DNA from 3 places in the Kitasatospora acidiphila genome. Region 1 is predicted to be linked to each of the others. Evidence: riboswitches for the same ligand, from Rfam matches in the RefSeq annotation. Region 1 holds a riboswitch; each other region holds the start of a gene.
What was found. Region 1 has a riboswitch for cyclic di-AMP ahead of E6W39_RS42710 (glycoside hydrolase family 16 protein). Riboswitches for the same ligand answer to the same signal wherever they lie in the genome.
Positions count from the first base shown of each region.

Region 1 (6,726 bases):
GCCCGCGGCTGATCCGGCTCGGCGAGACCGCGGGCCGGCTGCTCGGCAGCTGGGCCCGGCCGTATCTGGCCGAGCTCATGGAGGCCACCGGCGAGACCGCCAACCTGGCCGTGCTGGAGGGCGGCGAGGTGGTCTATGTCGGACAGGTGCAGTCGCGCCGCTCGATGCGGATGTTCACCGAGGTCGGCCGCCGGGTGCAGCCGCACTGCACCGGGGTCGGCAAGGCGCTGCTCGCCCAGCTGCCCGAGGCGGAGGCCCGCACCGTGCTCGGCAGCCAACCGCTGCCCGCGCACACCGAGTTCACCGTCACCGACCGGGATGAGCTGTTCGCGCAGCTGGCCCGGGCCCGCGAGGTCGGCTATGTGATCGACGACCAGGAGCAGGAGATCGGCGTGCGCTGCATCGCGGTGGCGGTGCCGGGCGCGCCGACTCCGACGGCGCTTTCGGTGTCCGGCCCGGAGGCCCGGATCCGGGCACTGGAGGAGCAGAGCGGGGCCGAGCCGCTGGTCAGCGTGATGCAGGGGATCGCCGAACGCCTCGGCAGCGTGCTCGCGCCCTGACGCTTCGAATATGTACGGTGGCTTAGAGTGACACCATGCGCTCGCTGCTCGTGCCCCTGCTCAGTGCCGCCGTGCTGGTCGGCCACCCCGCCGACCTCATGGTGGTGCCGCTCGACCCGGATCCGGCCCGGCCGGCGGCACCACCACGGTTCACGCCCTCGTGGCCAACAACGGGCCCGACGTCGCCGGGAAGTTCACCGTGACGGTCCGGCTGCCCGCCCGCACCCATGCCGTCGGGCCCTACTTCCCGGCCGACTGCACCCCCAACCACCTTGGCACCGTGGTCCGTTGCAGCTTCCCGGCCGGACTCGGGGTACTGCGGTCAGCGACCGCGCTGGTGCCGATCCGGATCGCCGACGGCGCGTCAGGAAGCCTCACCGGAGGGCGGGTTGAGGTGGGGAGCGCGAACGACCCGGACCACTCGAACGACACGGGGTCGTTCGTGGTCCGGGTCGCCCGGTAGCCGACTTGCGTCAGCGGTAGACGCGCACGTAGTCGGCCGCCATGGTGATCGGGGTCGAAGTCGACGGCGAGGGGTGGTACTTGCCCGCGCTGATGGCCATGTCCAGGATCAGACTGGCCGACCAGTTCTGGCCGACGCCCTTGCCGTCGGAGAAGACCTTGACGCCGTTGACGTACCAGTCGACCGAGTTGGCACCGTAGTAGGTACCCACGGTCACCCACCCGCCCGGCTTGATGGCGTTGGCGTCCCGGTCGCCCTTGTAGGCGGTGTTGACGTGGTTGGTCAGCTCCAGCACGTTCGGGTTGTCGGGGTGGTACTCGAAGGAGTCGATCTCACCGTGGCTGGTCCCCAGCGCGGTGTTGCCGTTCTCCCAGGTCCAGAACGACGCCCAGGCGCCCTGCTGGCTGGGCAGCTGCACCCGGGTCTCGGCGTAGTCGCCGGTGTGCACCTGGAAGTTCTGCGGGACTTCTGGGTGGTGAGCAGACCGGTGTTCCAGGCCTTGTTGCCGTTTTCCAGGACCTTGGTGCTGGGCGTGGCGGTGAAGGTGGCGACGCCGTTGGCGATGGTGACCGCAGACGGGTCGATCCAGTCGAGCTTGTTGTCGTTCGGGTTGTGGGTGCCGTAGTGGTAGGCCCCGCTGCTGGTGTCGTTCCAGCGGTTGGTGTCCACACCGCTGCCGTTGAACTCGTCCGACCAGATCAGCGACTTCCCGGCGATCGGCGAGGCCGGAGTCGGCGACGGAGTCGGGGCGGGGGTGGGGGTGGGGGTGGGGTAGGCGTGGGGGTGGGCTTGGAGCCGGGCGCCGGGGCCGGGGCGGGAGCCGGCGCCGGGGTCGGAGTCGGCGCGGGGGCCGGGGCCGGGGCCGGGGCCGGGGCCGGGGCCGGGGCCGGGGCGGGGCCGGCGTCGGGGCGGTCTTGGCGACGGTGAGCTGCTTGCTCGCCAGGTTGTGCCAGGCACCGGCGTGGTCCTGGTAGTAGCCGAAGACGGTGTAGCTGCCGATCGGGAAGCTGCGGGCGCCGGTGGTCATCGAGACCCCGCCCGGGCAGAGCTGCACATTGGTGTGCGAGCCGGGGAAGTCGAGGTTGTGGCCGGCCGCGTCGCGCACGCCGACACCGAGCCTCTGCACGGTGAAGCAGGAGCTGGAGTGGACGGTCAGGTCGGCGGTGACGTTGGCGTTGGCGGCGGCGCTGGTCGGGGCCAGGCGGTCCTGGGTGACGGTCGGCGCGGCGGCGGGGCTGGCCCAGGCGTTGACCTGGCCGACCATCGGCACGGCGAGCAGACCCAGGGCGCCGGCGACGATGCCGAGGCGGGCGGGGGTGGCGGCAGGGATCACGGCAGTTCCTCGTGCGACGCCTGCGGAGTTAGCTGTCGGGTTCGGGCCGCACTGTGCCCGGCCGTCGCCCGTGGGAGCGGACGGCCTCACCCCTAGCCGCGGCGCACGCCGCACGCCACATGGGCGCGCGAGCAGAGTCGCGGCACTACTGGGTCCCCCGCTCCTGCCCGTGGCGATGCTGTGGTCACCGGCGTCGGGCAGGCAGGACTCGGCGTCCCGACGATGGATCCGCCGGAGTCGGCGAATGCGTGCAGGCTAGGCAGATGATGTGAGCATTAACAATGTTTAAGAAGTGTCGCAAGGGTCACACCGCCCCCTGCCGCCCCCGTCGGCGACGCCCACAAGTAGCCTGCGCAGCAGGCAAGTTACGTGGACATGAAGTCTTGCGCGACACCTTCCCAGGAAGCTCCCAGGACTCCAGACTGCTGCACATGCAGACTCTTCTACGCGCGTTGAAGTCGCGTACCGCGTCCGTGCTGACCGTCGGCCTGCTCACCCTGGCCCCCACCGCTCTCGTCGCCACCGACGCCCACGCCGATGTGAGTGGCAACATCTGCCAGAGCGCCCTCCCCCAGCAGGCCGACGACACCCTGAACGAGATCGCCAACGGCGGCCCGTTCCCGTACTCCCAGGACGGCGTGGTCTTCCAGAACCGCGAGGGCGTCCTGCCCGCCCAGTCCTACGGCTACTACCACGAGTACACCGTGATCACCCCCGGCGCTCCCACCCGCGGCGCCCGCAGAATCATCACCGGCGAGGGTGACCAGGAGGACTACTACACCTCCGACCACTACGCCACGTTCTACCTGATCGACTTCACCTGCTGATCGCCTGCTGATCGAGCCGCGGCACGGCCTCGCCGCCCCCGACGACGATTCGGGGGCGGCGGGACCGCTCGGACGGCTACCGGCTCGCGGCGTACACCCGGTTCACCGGACTCTCGGCGGCCAGCCTCCAGTGATGCAGACCGGCGTCGTCGGCGAGGTGGCGCATGACGTCCTCACCGGCGTGGTTGCCCAGTGCCTCCGGCCCGTGCTGGGCCAGCGCCGAGGGCAGGCAGATCGCGACCGAGGCAGCGGTCAGCGCCCGGCCGATCGGGTTGGCGTTCGCCGCGACGTCCGGGGAGGCGTTGGGCTCGACGATCATGCAGCTCCCGCCGTCGGCCAGGGCCTGCTCGGCGTGGCGCAGGGCCGCGCCCGGGTCGCCCATGTCGTGCAGGCAGTCGAAGAAGGTGATCAGGTCATAGCCGCTGCCGGGGAAGTCCTGGGCCGTAGCCACCTCGAAGTCGGCCCGGTCGGCGAGGCGCTGCTCGGCGGCTATCGCCCGCGCCGCCTCGATCGACGGCAGGTGGAAGTCGAAGCCGTGGAACCGCGACTGTGGGTAGGCGCGCGCCATCAGCAGCGTCGAGTAGCCGTAGCCGCAGCCCACGTCGGCCACCTGACCGCCGTTCCGCAGCTTGCGCTCGGTGCCGTTCATCGCCGGGATCCACTCCGGCACCAATGCGCTCATGTAACCGGGACGGAAGAACTTGGCGGTACCGGAGAACAGCGCGCTGCTGTGCTGCTCCCAACCGACCCCGTTTCCGGTGCGGAACGCCTCCAGCAGCGAGTCCTCGGTCGCGTACAGCGCCTGCAGCAGCGTGAAGAAGCCGCCGGCATAGGTCGGGACCTCCGGGTAGGCGAGCACCGCGGCGTGCACGTCCGGGAGCAGGTAGGTGTCGTCCGCCGCGTCGTACTCCACGTACTCCCCGGCCACCTGGGCGGCCAGCCACTCACGTACGTAGCGCTCCTCGAGACCGGTCAGCTCCGCCAGCCGGGCGGTGGTCATCGGACCAGCGCCAGCCATCGCGGCGTAGAGCCCGAGCCGGTCGCCGAGCGCGGTGCAGAGCCCTGCGACGGCTGCCCCGGCATCGGTGATGACCCGCCCCAGGAACTCCATCACCTGGCCCTCCTCGCCGGCGTTCATCGCATCGCCCCCGGCATGCTCGGCCACCGTGACCACCTCCTCGGCGTACCTCCAGTTCAGCAGACCGGTGCCGCCCCGGCCATGCGGAACCTCCCGTGGGACTCCCGTGGGCCGCAGAGCGGCTCGACGGATGTCCGGGCATGGACGTGTGTTCAGGTGTGTCCGCGTCCCGGCCGGGCCATGTCCCGGCCGGGACGTGTTCAGGCTGGACCGTGCTCAGGTGTGCTGGAGCACCAGCTCGTCCTTGAGCGTCGCGCGGATCTGGTCGCGCAGCTCCTTGCCGTCCTGGTGTCCGTGCACCGAGACCGCGTGCTCGGCGGCGGCACGGACCACCTCTTCCTCCTCGCCGGTGATGCACAGCGAGCAGTTGCTCTCGCTGGGGAACTCTCGGCAGTCGGCGACCTTGCGCATCGTGGACCTCCCGACCCGGCACGCCGCCGCACCCACCGGAGGCCACCGGCTGGCCGGACGGCCGACGAGCCGCGGCACGCGCGTGTCGCGTCACCATTCTCCCTCCGCCGCGCCATTCCGATAGCGTGGGAGGAGTCCCACAACCCCGACTTTTTTCGACCGGAGAACTCCCCCGCCATGAGCGAGACCGCTGCCCTGCCCGCCTTCGCCGGGCGGACGTACCTCTTCCAGGTCGACAACGGAGCCGTCTTCCGCAACGCCTACTCGGCCGACGGCAAGCGGCTGCACTGGGAGGGGCTGGGCGAGTCGGCCGGCCAGTGGGAGGACGTCGAGCTGCAGGTCGCCGAGGTCGCGCCGCAGATCTACTTCGTCAGCTGGACCGAGCAGACCGGCATCACGGTCAGCCATGTGATGGACCTGGGCGCGCTGACGGTACGGGCGTTCTGGACCTTCGAGGGCGAGGGCGGCCGGGTCGGCGAACTGCACACCGGCACGCTGGAACCGGTCATCTGACCGACCAGTTCTTCCGACTGAGCAGGTCTTCCCACAGACGAGGTCTTCCCAGTGACCAGGTCTTCCCAGTGACCAGGTCTTCGGACTGACCGTCAGCCCGGCTTGGCCAGGTGCTCGGAGAGCCAGCTGAGCGCCGTGGGCTCCAGACGGGTCCAGGTCTCGAAGTTGTGCCCGCCGTGGTCGACGGTGCTCACCGAGGCCGTCATCGGCGGCCGCACGGCGGCGGCGAAGGCCGTGCTGTCCCGCACCGAGGCGGGGTCGTCCTTGCTGTACGCGAGCAGCTCCGCCACCGCCGGGGGCGGCAGGTTGTGCAGCCGCCAGAGCAGGTCGGCCTCGTTGCGCCGCTGCTGGTCCCCGGCGAACAGGTCGCCGGTGGTCGGATCCTCGGCCGCTTTGAAGTAGCCGGAGAGCGAGGCGGCGGCCGGGAACGCGGCCGGATCGCGCATCGCCAGCTTGAGTGCGCAGTAGCCGCCGGTGGAGTCGCCGACGATGCCCCAGCCGCGCCCCTGGCCGATCACCCGGAACGCGCCCGCCACCGCCTGCGGCACCTCATGGGTGAAGTACGTGGCGGCCTGCGGGCCGCCGGGCACGTCCTCGCACTCGGTGTCCCGGGGCATCGCGGGTGACGACCGGAGCATCACCAGCACGGTGGGCTGCTGCTGCCCGCTGCGCAGCAGGCCGAGCGAGATGCCGGGGTAGTCGAGCCGGGTGACCAGGTTGCGGGCGTCGCCCGGGTAGCCGGTCAGCACCACCAGGGCGGGGAAGCGCTGCTGGGCGTAGCCGGGCTGGAAGTACTGCGGCGGCAGATAGACGTAGCCGTCGGTACTCAGCCCGGAGCCGCCCCCGCCGATCCGCACGGTCAGCAGCTGCCCGGTCCGCTGCGGCGGACCGTTCTGGAAGTTCTCGGTGGCCAGGGTCCTGGCGGTGGCGGGCGCACTCGACCCGCCGCCCGGGGTGCCGGCGCCGACGGACTGCACGGCGGGGTGCGCGGTGCCCAGCAGATCGGACCAACTGCTGTAGAACGCGAAGTAGTTGTTGACCAGCAGGCCGACCACGACCAGCACGGCGAGCTGGGTGACCAGGATGGTGGTGATCCGGCCGAGCACCGCCGGCAGCCCGGGCCGGGCCAGCCTGGGCCAGTACAGGACCGTGCCGACGACCGCCCCGAGGGCGGCCATCAGGGCCAGCGTCAAGAGCTCATGGCTGGTCAGGCCCATCCGGATCGGTTCCTTGTCGGCTCCTTTTCGGGCTTCGTCAGCTCATGGCCGGGCCCGGTGCCGGTACGGTCGGTCGGCGGCGGCGGCGGTCGGTAAGGGCGAGGCCGTGGTCGGTCATGGTTCAAACGCTACGCCGCGGTGCACCCGAGCAGCCGCCGTGACCACCTGCCGACCTCCCGCTCCCATCGGTAGTCGGCGAAGATCTCCCCCGGGTGGCGGCCGTTTCTTGAGCGTGGTCTTGCGAGGAACTCGGGCGGCATGATT
Region 1 covers NZ_VIGB01000003.1:1,596,002-1,602,727, forward strand. Annotated here, with positions in the region: gene E6W39_RS08070 (IclR family transcriptional regulator) at 1-560, shown strand, start outside; gene E6W39_RS08075 (hypothetical protein) at 721-1,023, shown strand; gene E6W39_RS42710 (glycoside hydrolase family 16 protein) at 1,034-2,356, opposite strand; cyclic di-AMP (ydaO/yuaA leader) riboswitch at 2,360-2,541, opposite strand; gene E6W39_RS08090 (ribonuclease) at 2,788-3,183, shown strand; gene E6W39_RS08095 (class I SAM-dependent methyltransferase) at 3,260-4,321, opposite strand; gene E6W39_RS08100 (DUF1059 domain-containing protein) at 4,538-4,732, opposite strand; gene E6W39_RS08105 (phenolic acid decarboxylase) at 4,910-5,245, shown strand; gene E6W39_RS08110 (alpha/beta hydrolase) at 5,338-6,462, opposite strand.

Region 2 (6,726 bases), 740 kb from region 1:
CCGGCGGAGGCGGCCTGGCAGGCCGCACGCTCGGCGGAGGTGACGCACACCCACCCCGAGGCGGTCGCCGGCACGGTGGCCGTGGCGGTCGCGGCGGCGGTGGCGGCCGGCAGCCGAGGGCGCCTGCCGGCCCCCGAGGAGCTGCTGCGCCCGGTGATCGAGCTGACCCCGGCGGGCCGGATCCGGGACGCGATCTGCGAGGCCCTGGAGCTGACCGCGCAGCCCCATGAGGAGCTGGCCGAACACAAGTTGGGCAACGGGCGCAACGTCAGCGCGTTCGACACCGTGCCGTTCACGCTCTGGTGCGCCGCCCGGCACCTGGACGACTTCGCCGCCGGGCTGCGGGCGACCGCCTCGGCCGGCGGCGATGTGGACACCACCTGCGCGATCGTCGGCGGAATCCTGGCGGCCCGGTTGGGAGTTGCGGGCATCCCCGGGGAGTGGCTGGCCGCCGTCGAGCAACTGCCCGACTGGGTCGAGCCCGAGAACCTCGGCGCCGACGCCGGGCCCGGCGATGTGACCCCGGTGAGGCCGATACTGAACCCGAAGCCGCTCGCGGTGCCGGACTTGGCGTGGACGCCCGGCCAGTGGCAGCGAGTCCGGCACGGCGTGCAGCCGTCGGGCATGGAGGAGAAGTGGCAGGCGGTCCTCGACGGCAACCGACTCCTGATCTTCCGTAGCTGGACGGGCAATTGCATCTTCACGGTGGACATCGAGCCGGTCGGGAGCGGCGCCCGGCCGGTGGCGGCGTGGGTGGAGTCGGCCCGCGACCGCTACCGGGGCGGGACGGCGGAGGCGGAGGCCGTCTTCCTGGAGGTCCTGCTGGAGCAGTTCTTCGGGCACCGCAACCGGCGGGATCTCTGGGATCGCTATCAGCGGCTGCGCTACGGGAGTTGACCTGTCACGGCCTCAACTCGCGTTTCGGGAGTTGACCTGCCACGGCCTCAACTCGCGTTTCGGGAGTTGACCTGCCACGGCCTCAACTGCGGCGTCGCGACAGGGCGACGCCGCCCAGGCAGAGGCAGCCGCCCAGCAGGGTGAGCCAGCCGGGCACCTCGCCGAGGGCGGCCCAGGACATCAGGACCACCAGGGCCGGCACGGCGTAGGTGGTCGCGCCCATCCGTCCGGCGGTGCTCCGGGACAGGGCGTAGGCCCAGACGCCGAAGGCCAGCGCGGTCGGGAACAGGCCCAGGTAGACCAGGTCCAGGTCGGCGGAGAGCGGGGCGCGGTGCAACTGGTGGAGCAGCGAGGGGGTGAACGGCAGGCAGGCGACGGTGCCGATCAGGCAGCCGAAGGCGGTCACCTGGAGGGCGGTGCCGTGCCGGAGCGCGGGCTTCTGGGCCACCACACCGCCCGCGTAGAGCAGCGCGGCCAGCAGGCAGAGCAGCACTCCGAGGACGGACGAGCCATGCCCGCTGCCGCTGCTGGATACGCCCACCACCACCGCCCCGGCGAACGAGACCGCCATCCCGGCGAGCAGGCCGCGCGGGAAGCCCTCCTTGAGCACCAGCCCGCCGAGCAGCGCGATCGCCAGCGGGCCGATGTTGACCACCATCGCGGCGGTGCCCGCATCGACCTTCTGCTCACCCCAGTTGAGCGCCACCATGTAGAGCCCGAACCAGAGCAGCCCCGACACCACGATGCCCGGCCAGGCGCCGCGTCGGGGCAGCCCCTCCCGGCGTAACGCCCAGACGGCGAGCAGCGCCACGGACCCCACCACCAGTCGGCCGAGCGCCAGTTCACCGGGGCCGAAGTGTTTGGCGGCGGTGCGGATCGCCACGAAGGCGGAGGCCCAGAGCAGCACGGCGACGGCGGCCGCGGCCACCGCCTTGGTGTCGAGTCCGTCGAATCGGCTGCCTGCGGGGGTGGTTGGGAGGTCCATGGCTGCGAAGCTAGCCAGTGGCAGCGCGTTTGAACAGGGGTTTTCGGCGGACCCTGGTCCGGCCAACTCGCTCACTCCGCTGGTTCGGGCAGCAGTGGGAAGAGCCGGGTGATGGCGGCGACCGGGCGGGCGGTGGCGGGCCGGTTGGCCGGGTCGGCCTCGCGGTGCTGGAACTCGGCGAGCAGTCGGCGCACCGAGTCGGCGACCCGGCCGAGCTCCTCGGGGGTCAGATAGACGACCGAGCTGAAGGCCTCGTCCTGCCGCCACTGCGGCTCCGCCTGCTCGCGGCGGGCCAGCCAGCGCTGGTAGCTCTCGTCCTCCAGGCGCCGTGCCAGCTGGTCGAACTGAGCCGTCGGCGGCTCGTCGCCGGCGGCCTGCCGCAGGCGCCAGGGGCGGGCCCGGCCACCGCTGGTGGGCACCGGCTCGATCCGGCCGTGGCGGGCCAGTTGGCGCAGGTGGAACGAGCAGAGGCCGGAGCTGTAGCCGAGCCGCTGGGCCGCCAGGGTGGCGGTCACGGCGCCCTCGGCCGCCAGCAGCCGGAGCAGCGCGGTGCGCACCTCGTGGTCCGGCAGTCCGTCAGAGGCCGTGCCGGGGGCGGGAGCTGCGAGATCTTCAGTCACTTTGCAAAGTCTGCTACTTTGCAAAGCCCGTTGGCAAGCACGCCAGCACGATGGTTGGCCGAGGAGAGGGAGTCGCCGATGTCCGAATCGCCCGAGGACGTGCAGGTGTTGGAGGAGTTCGAGCGGCCCGGCGGCGGAGTGCGAGTGCACCTGCAAGGCCAACCGGTGGACGGATACCCGGTGTTGCCGCCGGAGGCCGCGCGGGGTTCGGTGCTGCGGATCACCGAGCTCGGGGAGGAGATCCTGCACCGGCCGTGCCGCCCGGCGGACGCCGAGTTCGGCACCCCGGAGCTGGCCCGGCTGATCGACGACATGTTCGCCACCATGTACATCGCCGCCGGCGCGGGCCTGGCGGCCAACCAAGTGGACGTCGACCTCCGGCTGTTCGTCTACGACTGCCTGGACGAGGACGGCGTCCGGCACGTCGGCCACATCCTCAACCCGGTGATCGAGGAGGACACGGCGGCACGCGGGCGCCGCCTGATCGAGGACGTCGAGGGCTGCCTCTCCGTCCCCGGTGCGACGATGGACGTCGCCAGGCCGGCGCACACCGTGATGCACGGCTACGACAAGGACGGAAAGCCGCTCACCATCGAGGGGTTCGGATACTTCGCGCGCTGCCTGCAGCACGAGGCCGACCACCTCGACGGCCGGCTCTACGTCGACCGGCTCGCCAAGCGGGATCGCAAGGACGCGCTGCGGCAGATGACCGAGCGCCGGACCGAGGTGTTCGCCAAGCGGCAGGCGCTGACCGCGAAGCTGATGGGCAGCCGGGACCGGGCGGCCCGCCCGGTGGACTAGAGCCGTGCGGCGAGACAGCCGAGCACCGGACTCCACTGCTCGATCCGGACGTGGCTGAGCACGCCCGCCTCCGCGTACGGGTCGTGATCCACCATCTCCCGTACCTCGGCTTCGTCCTTGGCCCGGAAGACGAGCAGCCCGCCGGTGTCACTGGTCAACGGCCCGCACAAGGCGATCCGGCCATCGTCGGCCAGTTCGGCCAGGTACTCCCGGTGCGTGGGCCGGCTCGTGTGGCGGCCCCCGGGGAACGCCCTAGTCGCCGGTCCGCTGCGGCGGGAGGTGCAGGTAGGCGGCCCGGCCGGTGTCCCGGGCGCGGGCCACGGCCTCGACCAGGGCGAGTCGGGGTGGGGTGAGCACGGTGCGCCACTCACTGAGTGGGCGGACGGCGAACTCGGTGTGCTCGGCCGGGTCGAGGGCGAGGCCGGCCAACTGCTCGGCCGTGAGGGTGCCGCCGTCGAAGACCACCCCGACCTTGAACGGCCACTCGCCCGCGGCCGCCACGAAGAGCAGGGCGAGCAGCGGCGGGGCAGGCTGGGTCGGCAGCAGCAGACCGGTCTCCTCGCGGACCTCCCGGCGGGCGCTGTCCCACGGGTCGCTGCCGAACTCCAGGTTGCCCCCGGCGAATTGCCACACGTCCGGGTCGTAGACGGACTTCAGCAGCAGTGGGTGTCCGTCGCCGTCGGTGAAGTGCACGGCAGCGAACACGATGCCGTGCGGCAGGGTGCGCAGATGGTCGGCGAGCGGCAGTTGGGCCATCGCGGATCCTTTCGGCGGGTGGTCTGTGCTCAGTCCTCGGAGTGGTCGCCGTCCAGGTAGACCCAGGCGCCGTCGTGGCGGACGAAGCGGCTGTTCTCGTGCAGACTGCCGGACCGGCCGCGCTCGCGGAAGTGGGCGCGGAACTCCACCGTGCCGGCGGTGTGGAACGGGCCGCCCTCGGTGCTGCCCAGGATCTCCAGCCGCTCCCAGCTGAGCCCGGGGTCGAGGTCGAGCTCGGCCGGGCGGGTGTCGGGGTGCCAACTGCGCAGCAGATAGGCGATGTCCCGGACCGCGAAGGCGCTGTAGCGCGAGCGCATCAGCTGCTCGGCGGTGGCGGCCTGGGCGAGGCCGCGGTGCAGCTTGCCGCAGCAGTCGGCGTAGGCGGCGGACAGACCGCAGGGGCAGGTGGTGGGCTGGGCGGCTGGCTTGGCGGCGGTGCGTCGGGACATGACTCCATTGTGACGGGCCGTGGGGAGTGCACTCGCACAGCCCATGGCCCACAGCCCGTCAGATGATCAGAGGAGGAGGCTGATCAGGGGAACTGGAGGTGCTGGCCCGGGAGGATCAGGTTCGGGTCGGCACCGACCACGTCGGCGTTGTGCTGGTAGAACTGCTGCCAGCCGTCCAGGTGGTGGGTGTAGGCGATCTCCGAGAGGCAGTCGCCGGGCTGCACCGTGTAGCCGCCGGTGGTGGGCAGCGCGGTGGTGGGCGTGCCGGGCGCCTGGGTGCCGGGCGGCGCGGGCTGCGGCGTGCCGGTCTGCTGCGGGGGCGCGGCGGGTGCAGCGGGCGCCGGTACGGCGGCGGACGGCCCGGTGGGCGCCGCGGCGGTGCTGGGGGCTGCCGGGGCGGGGGTGCCGGCCTGGGCCGGGGTGCTGGGGGCGGTGGTGGCCGTCGGGGCGCCCGCAGTGGCGGGGGTGCTCGGGGTTGCCGGGGCGCTCGGGGCGGCGTTGCCGGGTGCGGCGGGCGCCGGGGTGGCCGGGCTCGCGGGCGCTGCGGGGTTCGTCCACGCGGGCGGGGCCGCCGAAGCGCCGGGCAGGCCGGGCGCGCCGGGCAGGCTGGGCGTGCCCGGGGAGGTCGGTGTGCCCGGCGTGGCGGGCGTGCTCGGTGCGGCGCTCGGCGCGTTCGGCGCGCTCACCGGAGGAGTCGCCGGAGCACCCGGCGTGCTGGGCGTACCGGGGCCGCCCTGCGAGTTGCCCGGCGCCGTCAGACCGGCCGTGACCGCGCACTGCCCCCAGGTACCCGGCCCCCGGTCCTCGAACAGCGCCTCGGCCACCTCGATCTGCTGCTGGCGGGTGGCGTGCGAGGGCTCGGCGCCGTACTCGTCGCCGCCGTAGTGGTCCCACTGGCGCTGGGTGAGGTGGAGCCCGCCGTAGTAGCCGTTGCCGGTGTCCATGGTCCAGGTGCTGCCGGTCTCGCACTGGGCGACGGCGTCCCAGGTGCTGGCCGGGGCGGCGTGCGCGCCGGTGGCGGCGAGCAGCGGCAGCGCCAGCCCGGCGCCCGCCACGGTGGCCGCCGCGACGGCCCGTTCGGTCTGGGTCGGGCGGCGATGGCGGCCAGGGCCGGTGAAGACCATGGGTCTGTTTCCTCTCCGCACGCCTGCGAGGTGAGCTGTCGGGTTCGGGCCGGGAGGTTGGCCCGGCCGCCCGACCGGACGGATCCGGTGGGCGGCTTCACCCCTAGCCGCGCGGGACGGCACTGAACCTGGGTCCCCCGCTCCTGCCCTGACGTGGTGTGGTGGTCTGGATCCCGGGCGCGGTGGGCAGGACTAGGCGTGCCGCGCTCGGGTGCCGGCAGATGCCGGCTGGCAGGCAGACTAGACGGATCATCATCGTGGTAACAACCCCGCATCGTGGACATCACACGCTCATCACGTGGAGTCTTGGACATGCTGTGCAGGATGTACTGGGACAGCGGAGGCCGCGTGGATCGTTGATGCCCGAGGTCGACCCGCTGGTTGCCGTCCAGTTCGTGTCGAGACTGTGTCGAGTTCATGTCGAGGAGCGGAGGAGAGGTCTGATGGCCGACGAAGCCAGGATGCGTGAGCTGTTCGCATCGGGGAAGCGCGGTGTGCTGGTCACCATCAAGCGGGACGGGCGCCCGCAGATGTCCAATGTCTTCTATGTCTACGATCAGGAGCAGGGCTTGATCCGGGTCTCGGTCACCGCGGATCGCGCCAAGGCCAAGAACGCGGCCCGTGACCCGCGCGTCAGCCTCCATGTGGCCAGCCCGGACTTCTTCACCTGGGCGGTCGCCGAGGGCACGGCCGAGCTGACGCCCGTCGCCCAGGCGCCGGATGACGACACGGTGGCGCAGCTGGTCGACTACTACCGGGCCGGGGTCGGTGAGCACCCCGACTGGGCGGAGTTCCGCGCAGCGATGGTCGAGGAGCGCCGCCAGCTGCTGACGCTGCGGGTCGAGCGGTTCTACGGGCAGACGCCCTGACGCTGACGAACCGGGGTGCCGCCGACTGCGCCAAGCGCAGACGGCGGCGCCCCGGCGCGCGGCCCTGGCAGCCGAGCGCCTCGTGCCCCGGGGCTCAATCGAGCGCCACCTGCCCCAGCGCCCCATGCTCCCTGGCTCAACCGTGCGCCACGTGCGCCCCCGCCCTCAGCCCAGCGCCTCGCGGCTGAGGGCGAGCGTGGTCTCGATGGCCTTCACATAACCCGC
Region 2 covers NZ_VIGB01000003.1:853,295-860,020, reverse strand. Annotated here, with positions in the region: gene E6W39_RS41035 (ADP-ribosylglycohydrolase family protein) at 1-897, shown strand, start outside; gene E6W39_RS04730 (DMT family transporter) at 980-1,882, opposite strand; gene E6W39_RS04725 (winged helix-turn-helix domain-containing protein) at 1,954-2,502, opposite strand; gene def (peptide deformylase) at 2,581-3,303, shown strand; gene E6W39_RS04715 (YciI family protein) at 3,300-3,674, opposite strand; gene E6W39_RS04710 (NUDIX domain-containing protein) at 3,556-4,059, opposite strand; gene E6W39_RS04705 (YchJ family protein) at 4,089-4,508, opposite strand; gene E6W39_RS43415 (LysM peptidoglycan-binding domain-containing protein) at 4,592-5,632, opposite strand; cyclic di-AMP (ydaO/yuaA leader) riboswitch at 5,639-5,801, opposite strand; gene E6W39_RS04695 (PPOX class F420-dependent oxidoreductase) at 6,076-6,501, shown strand; gene E6W39_RS39080 (SRPBCC family protein) at 6,667-6,726, opposite strand, start outside.
Region 2: linked by a shared signal. The riboswitch ahead of E6W39_RS43415 (LysM peptidoglycan-binding domain-containing protein) and the one ahead of E6W39_RS42710 (glycoside hydrolase family 16 protein) in region 1 are both predicted to bind cyclic di-AMP.

Region 3 (6,726 bases), 1.3 Mb from region 1:
GGGTGCGCCCGCAGGGCGGCGCCGGCCCGCTCGTACTCCGCCCACAGGCGGTCGAACTCCCGCTGCTCCGCCGCCGCCCAGGTGCAGCGCTGGACCGCCTGGTGCGGCGCGGGGAAGGCGGCCCGGCGGCGATCGCGCACGGCCAGCGCATAGTCGCCCACCGCCCGGTCGGCGCACAGCAGTTGCTGCTGCAGGGCGATCAGGTCGTCGGGTAGGGAGAGCGGCAGGGCGGTCGCGGTGAGCACGGATCAGACGCTAGGCGGCGGGTGTGACAACCGGGAGTCGGGGCGTTGTCAGTGGCACGTGTCACACTCGCGGACATGAACGGGATCCCCGTCGAGAACCTCTCGCCCCGCTGGAGCGGGGGTCCGGACACCCGCGAGCCGCTGCCCAGGGTGGGTGGTGAGCGGGAGTTGCCGACCGCGTTCCTGGACTTCGACTTCGGCGGCGCGGAGTTCGCCGCCGATCTGGCCGTCTGGCGCGCCGAGTGCGAGCGGTCCCGGGCCGTCGTGGCCGCCGCCCGGTCGCTGGACGAATTGGCCGCGGCCCCGATGACCGGCGAGCCGGTCACACTGCGCTGGATCCTGATCAACACGGTCGCGGAGTACGCCCGGCACAACGGCCACGCCGACCTGCTGCGGGAGCGGCCGGACGGCGCGACCGGTTTCTGAGGCGGGGCCCGGATTACCGGCCCCAGGCTTACAGTCCGGCGGCGAAGGCGTAGCTGTTGGGGACGTTGACCTGGGAGTTCTCCGCCGCGGTGCCGTAGACCAGGGCGATCTCGTCGTGGGCGTGCAGCACGATCGCGGCCGGGTCGCCGGAGACCGCCTTGCCGTTCACATACGCGGTGAGGGCGTGGGTCTGGTCGGTGGTGGAGCCGCCGATGTGGTCGGCGGACATGGAGACCTGCCACTCGGTCATGAACTGGCCCAGGGTGAAGTCGGTCTGCACCGGGGACTCGATGTGGATCACGCCGCTGGTGTCGTGGGTGTGCAGCGGGCTGATCTGCTGGGCGCTCTCGTCGATGCCGAGCAGTGCCGGTACGGTGACCTGCTTGCCGTCGACGTAGACGTCCAGGTGGGTGTGGATGTGCTCGGCGGTGCCCTCGCTGCTCAGCATCGGCAGGCCGGCGGCGGCCACCGCGGCGCTCGCGTCGGCCGGTGCGTTCCAGGGGGCCGCGCTGGTCCGCCCGTCGGCGGTGGTGCGCGGATGCGCGGGCATCGCGGCGGCCGTGCTGCCGTGCGAGCCGGAGCTCTGGGAGGCCACCGCGGCGCCGACCCCACCGAGCACGGCGAGGGCCAGCGCGCCGACGGCCGAGCGGACCAGCAGGCGGCGCCGGCGCTCGGCCTTCAGCTCGGCCTGCCGGGCGGCGGCCGCCTTGGCCCGGCGGTCGGCTATCCGGTCGGCGGGCTGCTTGTCGCGGGGCTGCTTGGCCATCTCGATCCTGTTCCTCGGCTTCCTCGGTGGTGACGTCGGAGGTGGACGCCAGGGCTGGTTCGAATTTGAACCTCAATCGAGAGTAACCGGTGAAGTGATTGTGATCAAAAAGTGAGAATCACACTTGCCCTTACCAGAATGCCAGGTCCGAAATCCGCCGGTGCCGGCCCTCGGAGGGCGGCACAGTAGAGGGGTAGCAGGATCAGCAGGAAGAGAGGCAGACCGCTGTGAGCAGCACCGTTCAGTCGAGCACGAAGACGAGCACCAAGGCGGGCGCGAAGGTGGGCGGCATCGTCCACACCACCGTCGACAGTCCGCTCGGTCCGCTGCTGCTGGTCGGCGAGCGGGACGGCGCCGCGCCGGGCGGGGTCGCACTGCGCTCGCTGTCGATGACCGGGCAGAAGCGCGCCGCCGTCGTCCAGGACGGCTGGGTGGACGATCCGGCGGCCTTCGCCGGGATCGCCGAGCAGCTGCGCGGCTACTTCGCGGGCGAGGTGACCGAGTTCACCATCGAGCTGCACGCCGAGGGCACCGAGTTCCAGCAGCGGGTCTGGCAGGCCGTCGATGCCATTCCGTACGGCGCCACCACGACCTATGGGCGGCTCGCCGAGCAGATCGGGGCGCCACGCGCGGCCGTCCGGGCGGTCGGCGCCGCGATCGGGGCGAACCCGGTGCTGTTGGTGCGGCCGTGCCACCGGGTGGTCGGCGCGACCGGCGCGCTCACCGGCTATGCGGGCGGGCTGGAGCGCAAGGAGTTCCTGCTGGTGCGCGAGGGGGCCCTGCCGCAGCAGCTCGGCTGATCACGGTGCGCGGGCGGCCGGTTACCGGGTCGCCCGCGCACCGGCGCAAGCGGCGCCTACTCGGCGGGCTCGACGGCGCGCAGCTGGCCGAGCAGTTCGGTGGCCACCCAGTCGAGGGCGTCGTTCAGCTGCAGTGCGTCCAGTGGCATCCAGAGCGAGACCAGGGACAGTCCCGCGCTGCCGAGCCGGCCGAGTGCGTCGACCAGCTGCGCCGTGCTCGCGCCCGGCCCGCCCAGCGGCTCACCGGGCAGCGGCACCGCCGGCTCGAAGCCGGGCGGCACCACGAAGCACACCGAGGAGAGCATCAGGTCGCCCGGATCGCGGTCGACCTGCTCGCCGAAGGCGTCCAGCCGCCCACGCACCTCGTGCACCTGCTCCGGCGTGCTCACCCCGCCGTGCCAGCCGTCACCGAAGCGCAGCGCCCGGCGCAGCGCGGCGTCGCTCTGGCCGCCGACCCAGATGTCCGGCCCGCCCTTGGCGCGCGGCGCGGTCGCGGGCACCGCCTTGGCCAGCGTGGTGAACCGGCCCTCGAAGTCGACCGGCGCGCCGTTCCAGAGCGCCCGCAGCACGGCCAGCGCCTCGTCGGTGCGGGCGCCGCGCTGCCGCACGTCGAGTCCGAGGGCGGCGAACTCCGCCGGATCCCAGCCGGTGCCGACGCCGAGCGCGAACCGTCCGCCGGAGAGCACGTCCAGCCCCGCCGCCTGCTGGGCGACCGTGAGCGGGTGGCGGTAGGGCAGCGCCAGGATGCTGGTGGCGAGCCGGATCCGCGAGGTCGCGCCGGCCACCGCCGAGAGCAGGGTCAGCGGATCGAGGACCGCGCCGCCTTCGCTGTGCAGCAGATGGTCCGACGCCAGCAGATAGTCCAGGCCGAGCTGTTCGGCCCGTAGCGCGGTCCGCAGGACCAGGCCGGCGGCGCCGGTCGGCCAGCGCGGCGGTTCCAGGGATACTCCCAGCTGCATGGTGAGCCACCTCTCCCGAGTTCGGGGACCGGCGAGTCGCCCGCCCCGAGCGCCACCCTAGAAAATACCTGACGGGACGTCAGCCACGGGGGCGGTCATGTCACCCTGGGTGGCCGCGCTGGCAGTAATGTTGTGCTCTGCAACCAGTAGCCACTGGTAACCGTAGCCCCTGCCCTTGTAGGAGACGTCGTTGTCCGGCCGAGACGCCTCGATCGAGACCATCCAGCGCGAGCTGACCGCCTTCGCCCGGCGGGCCCGGCACAAGGCCTCGCAACTGCACCCCGAGCTGTCCCTGGTGAGCTACAGCATGCTCGACCTGATGCACGAGCGCGGCGGCTGCCGGGCAGCCGACCTGGCGGCCCACTTCATGCTCGACAAGTCCACGGTCAGCCGTCAGGTCGGCGCCCTGGAGAAGCTCGGGGTGATCGTCCGGGAGGTGGACCCCGACGACCACCGCGGCCAGATCCTGCGGCCCAGCGAGGCGGGCCTGAAACTGCTCAACGAGGCCTACCAGATGCGCCGGCAGTCCTTCCTGGAGCGGTTCACCGGCTGGGACGACGACGACCTGGCCGGATTCGCCCGCTACCTGGTCCGCTACGGCGAGGCCGACTGACTCCGCCGCCGTCCCCGGGAAACGCCGAGGCCGGCCGGCCCGACGCGGAGTCGGGCCGACCGGCCAAGGGCTGAGAGGGGATCAGCGGTACAGCAGCACCGGTCGGTCGGACAGGTCCGACCGGTGAGACCGGGTCAGGCGGCTTAGTACGCCGAGTGGGTCTGCCAGAACGCCCAGGCGGCGTTCGGGCTGCCGTAGGTCTGGTTCATGTACTGCAGGGCCCAGCGCAGCTGAGTGGCCGGGTTGGTCTGCCAGTCGGCACCGGCGGACGCCATCTTGTTGCCGGGCAGGGCCTGCGGCAGGCCGTAGGCGCCGGAGCTCGGGTTGGTGGCGGACACGTTCCAGCCGCTCTCGTGGCTGATGATCTGGTCGAACGAGGCCAGCTGGTCGGCCGGGACGATGGAGGCGGCCAGCGCCTGCAGCGAGCCCGGGGTGGACGCGACCGGCGCCGGGGCGGCGGCCTGGGTGGTGGTCTGCACGGCGGCGGAGGTGCTCGCGGCCGGGGCGGACTTGTGCTGGACCGGGGCGCTCTGCTGCTGGGCCGGCGCCGGGGCGGCGGCCTGGTGCTGGGCGGCACCCAGGGCAAGGTGCTGACCCGGGTAGATCACGTTCGGATTGCTGAGCACCGACTTGTTCAGGTCGTAGAGCTTCTGCCAGCCGCCCTGCACGTTGTGGGCGTTGGCGATCTTGAACAGGGTGTCGCCGGAGACGACGGTGTAGCTCGCCGGGGCGGCCTGGGCCGGAGCCTGCGCGGCGGCCGGCTGGGCGGCGACCGGGGCAGCGTCCTCGTGGTGGGACTGCACGGCGTGGTGGCCGTAGTGCTGCGGGGTGGCGGCGTTGGCGCCACCGGCGGCGATCAGCGGGAGACCGGCACCCACGCCGGCCACCACGGCGACGGCGACGGCGCGCTTGAGGGCGGAGCGGCTGGGCAGGCTGGGACGACCGTTGGTCGAGAGCATGAAGTGTTTCCTCTCCCACGCCTACGAGGTGAGCTGTCGGGTTCGGGCTGGAGTTGCCCGGCCGCGCTAGGCGCGGCTTCACCCCAAGCCCCGCCCGGAGAAGCTCCGGGTGGGGCGGTCTTACCTGTGGGTCCCCCGCCCTTGCCGTGGTGCTAGGTGCACGTGACTCGCTCGGTCCGGCGGCAAGGCTCGGCGTTCCGGAGAGCGAGGTTCGTGTGAGGACGAACGAGAAGAACCGTAAACAAACCATCGGCCGTATCACAAGCTGATGTGAGCTGTCTCATGTTTCGGCCGGGGGAGGCATGGGAGATCGACCGGGGTGTCTGACGATGAGTCAGCCGGCGTGCCAGCCGGTCGGGTCGACACCTCCCGGAACCGCCTCCGCCGGGCCGTACGGCGCTCTGGTCAGGATGAGTCCGCCCAGGTCAAGGTGGCTGACCGAGCCGTCCGCGGCGTGGCCGACCCGCAGCGGCTCGCCCGCGTAGTAGCCGTCCAGACAGGTCCAGCTGCCGTCGGCCTCCGGGCGCAGCCGAGTGGGCGCCGAGGCGCTGGCCGGCTCCCGCAGCTCCAGCTCGCCGCCCGCCCGCAGATGCACGGCGAGCGACCTCGTCCCCCAGTACCAGGGCCCGGTCAGCGCGAGCAGGCTGGGATCGGCGTCGGTGAACGGGCGCCACGGCGCCGGGAACCGCGGCTCGTGCTCGGCCACGATCCGCACCAGATCGGCGGCGATCGTTCCAGTGGACGTGCCGGACGTCACATTGGCCAGCGCGACCCCTGCCAGATCCTCGCTCTCGCTCGCCCACAACCCGGCCACGAATCCCGGGATCGAGCCGGTGTGGCCCACCAGCAGCCGGCCGTCCTGCCGCTTCACCTCCAGGCCCAGGCCGTGGCAGAGCGTCCAGTCGCCCTCGGGCGCGCTCGCGGGCCGGCGCATCTCGGCCAGCGTCCCGGCGGCCAGCACCTTGTCGTCCCCGCCGACCAGGAACGCCGCCCACCGGCACAAATCGGCTGCCGTGGACCAGAGTTGGCCGGCCGGCGCCATCTCCCCGGTGTCGGTGAGCGGCTCCGGCATCATCACGTCGGCCCACGGGTGCACCGCGAACCCGCCCGCGTGCGGGGCCTGCGGCAGCAGCGTGGTGCGGATCAACCCCAGCGGCTCCAGCACCTCGTGGTGCAGCACCTCCCCCCACGGCTCGCCGCGCAGCCGCGCGACCAGCGCGCCCAGCAGCGCGTACCCCGGGTTGGAGTAGCGGAAGCGCTCCCCGGCCGGGTAGCGGAACGGCTGCTCCTCCAGCAGCTCGGACAGCTCCGGGCGCAGCGAGCCGGGGGTGCGCTCCCACCACGGGCCGGGCGGCTCCGCGGCCAGCCCCGCAGTGTGGGAGAGCAGCTCACGGATGGTGGCGTGCCCGGCGGCGGTGCCGGGCAGGTGCTGCTCCAGCGGGTCGGCCAGATCGAGCAGGCCCTCGTCACGCAGCCGCAGCACCAGCACCGCGGTGAAGGTCTTGGTGATCGAGCCGATCCGGAACTGCACGTTGGCGTCGGGCGCATGGCCCTCGATCATGCTGCGCGCGCCGGACCAGGCCATGCGCCCGCTGCGCATCACGGCCCCGACCAGCGAGGGCGTCCGGCCCTCCGCCTGGCCGACCGCGATCCGGTGGAGCAGGGCCCGGCGGGTCTGCGGAAGCAGTTCCAGCGGGAGCAACTCGTCGGAGACGACCGACATCTGACCTCGCATTCGCGGCTGGGTGGATGGCCGACGACCGACCATACCCGGCCGGGCCCGCGACAGCCCGGCAATTCGCGGCCGGTCCGTCCCCCGGCGCGGCCCGGCCGCCCGGGCGGGGTGGGAACGCTCCTCTATAAGCTCTGCTGCATGAGACGCCGGACCCCGCCCGCCCCCGCCCCGCTGCCCCAGCGGCAGGGAGTCGATCCGGTGCGGGTCCGACTGCCGCTGGACG
Region 3 covers NZ_VIGB01000003.1:270,425-277,150, reverse strand. Annotated here, with positions in the region: gene E6W39_RS02375 (hypothetical protein) at 1-245, opposite strand, end outside; gene E6W39_RS42605 (mycothiol transferase) at 321-671, shown strand; gene E6W39_RS02365 (hypothetical protein) at 700-1,437, opposite strand; gene E6W39_RS02360 (methylated-DNA--[protein]-cysteine S-methyltransferase) at 1,728-2,237, shown strand; gene E6W39_RS02355 (LLM class flavin-dependent oxidoreductase) at 2,294-3,196, opposite strand; gene E6W39_RS02350 (MarR family winged helix-turn-helix transcriptional regulator) at 3,387-3,809, shown strand; gene E6W39_RS42600 (LysM peptidoglycan-binding domain-containing protein) at 3,953-4,768, opposite strand; cyclic di-AMP (ydaO/yuaA leader) riboswitch at 4,772-4,937, opposite strand; gene E6W39_RS02340 (serine hydrolase domain-containing protein) at 5,103-6,503, opposite strand; gene E6W39_RS02335 (pseudouridine synthase) at 6,642-6,726, shown strand, end outside.
Region 3: linked by a shared signal. The riboswitch ahead of E6W39_RS42600 (LysM peptidoglycan-binding domain-containing protein) and the one ahead of E6W39_RS42710 (glycoside hydrolase family 16 protein) in region 1 are both predicted to bind cyclic di-AMP.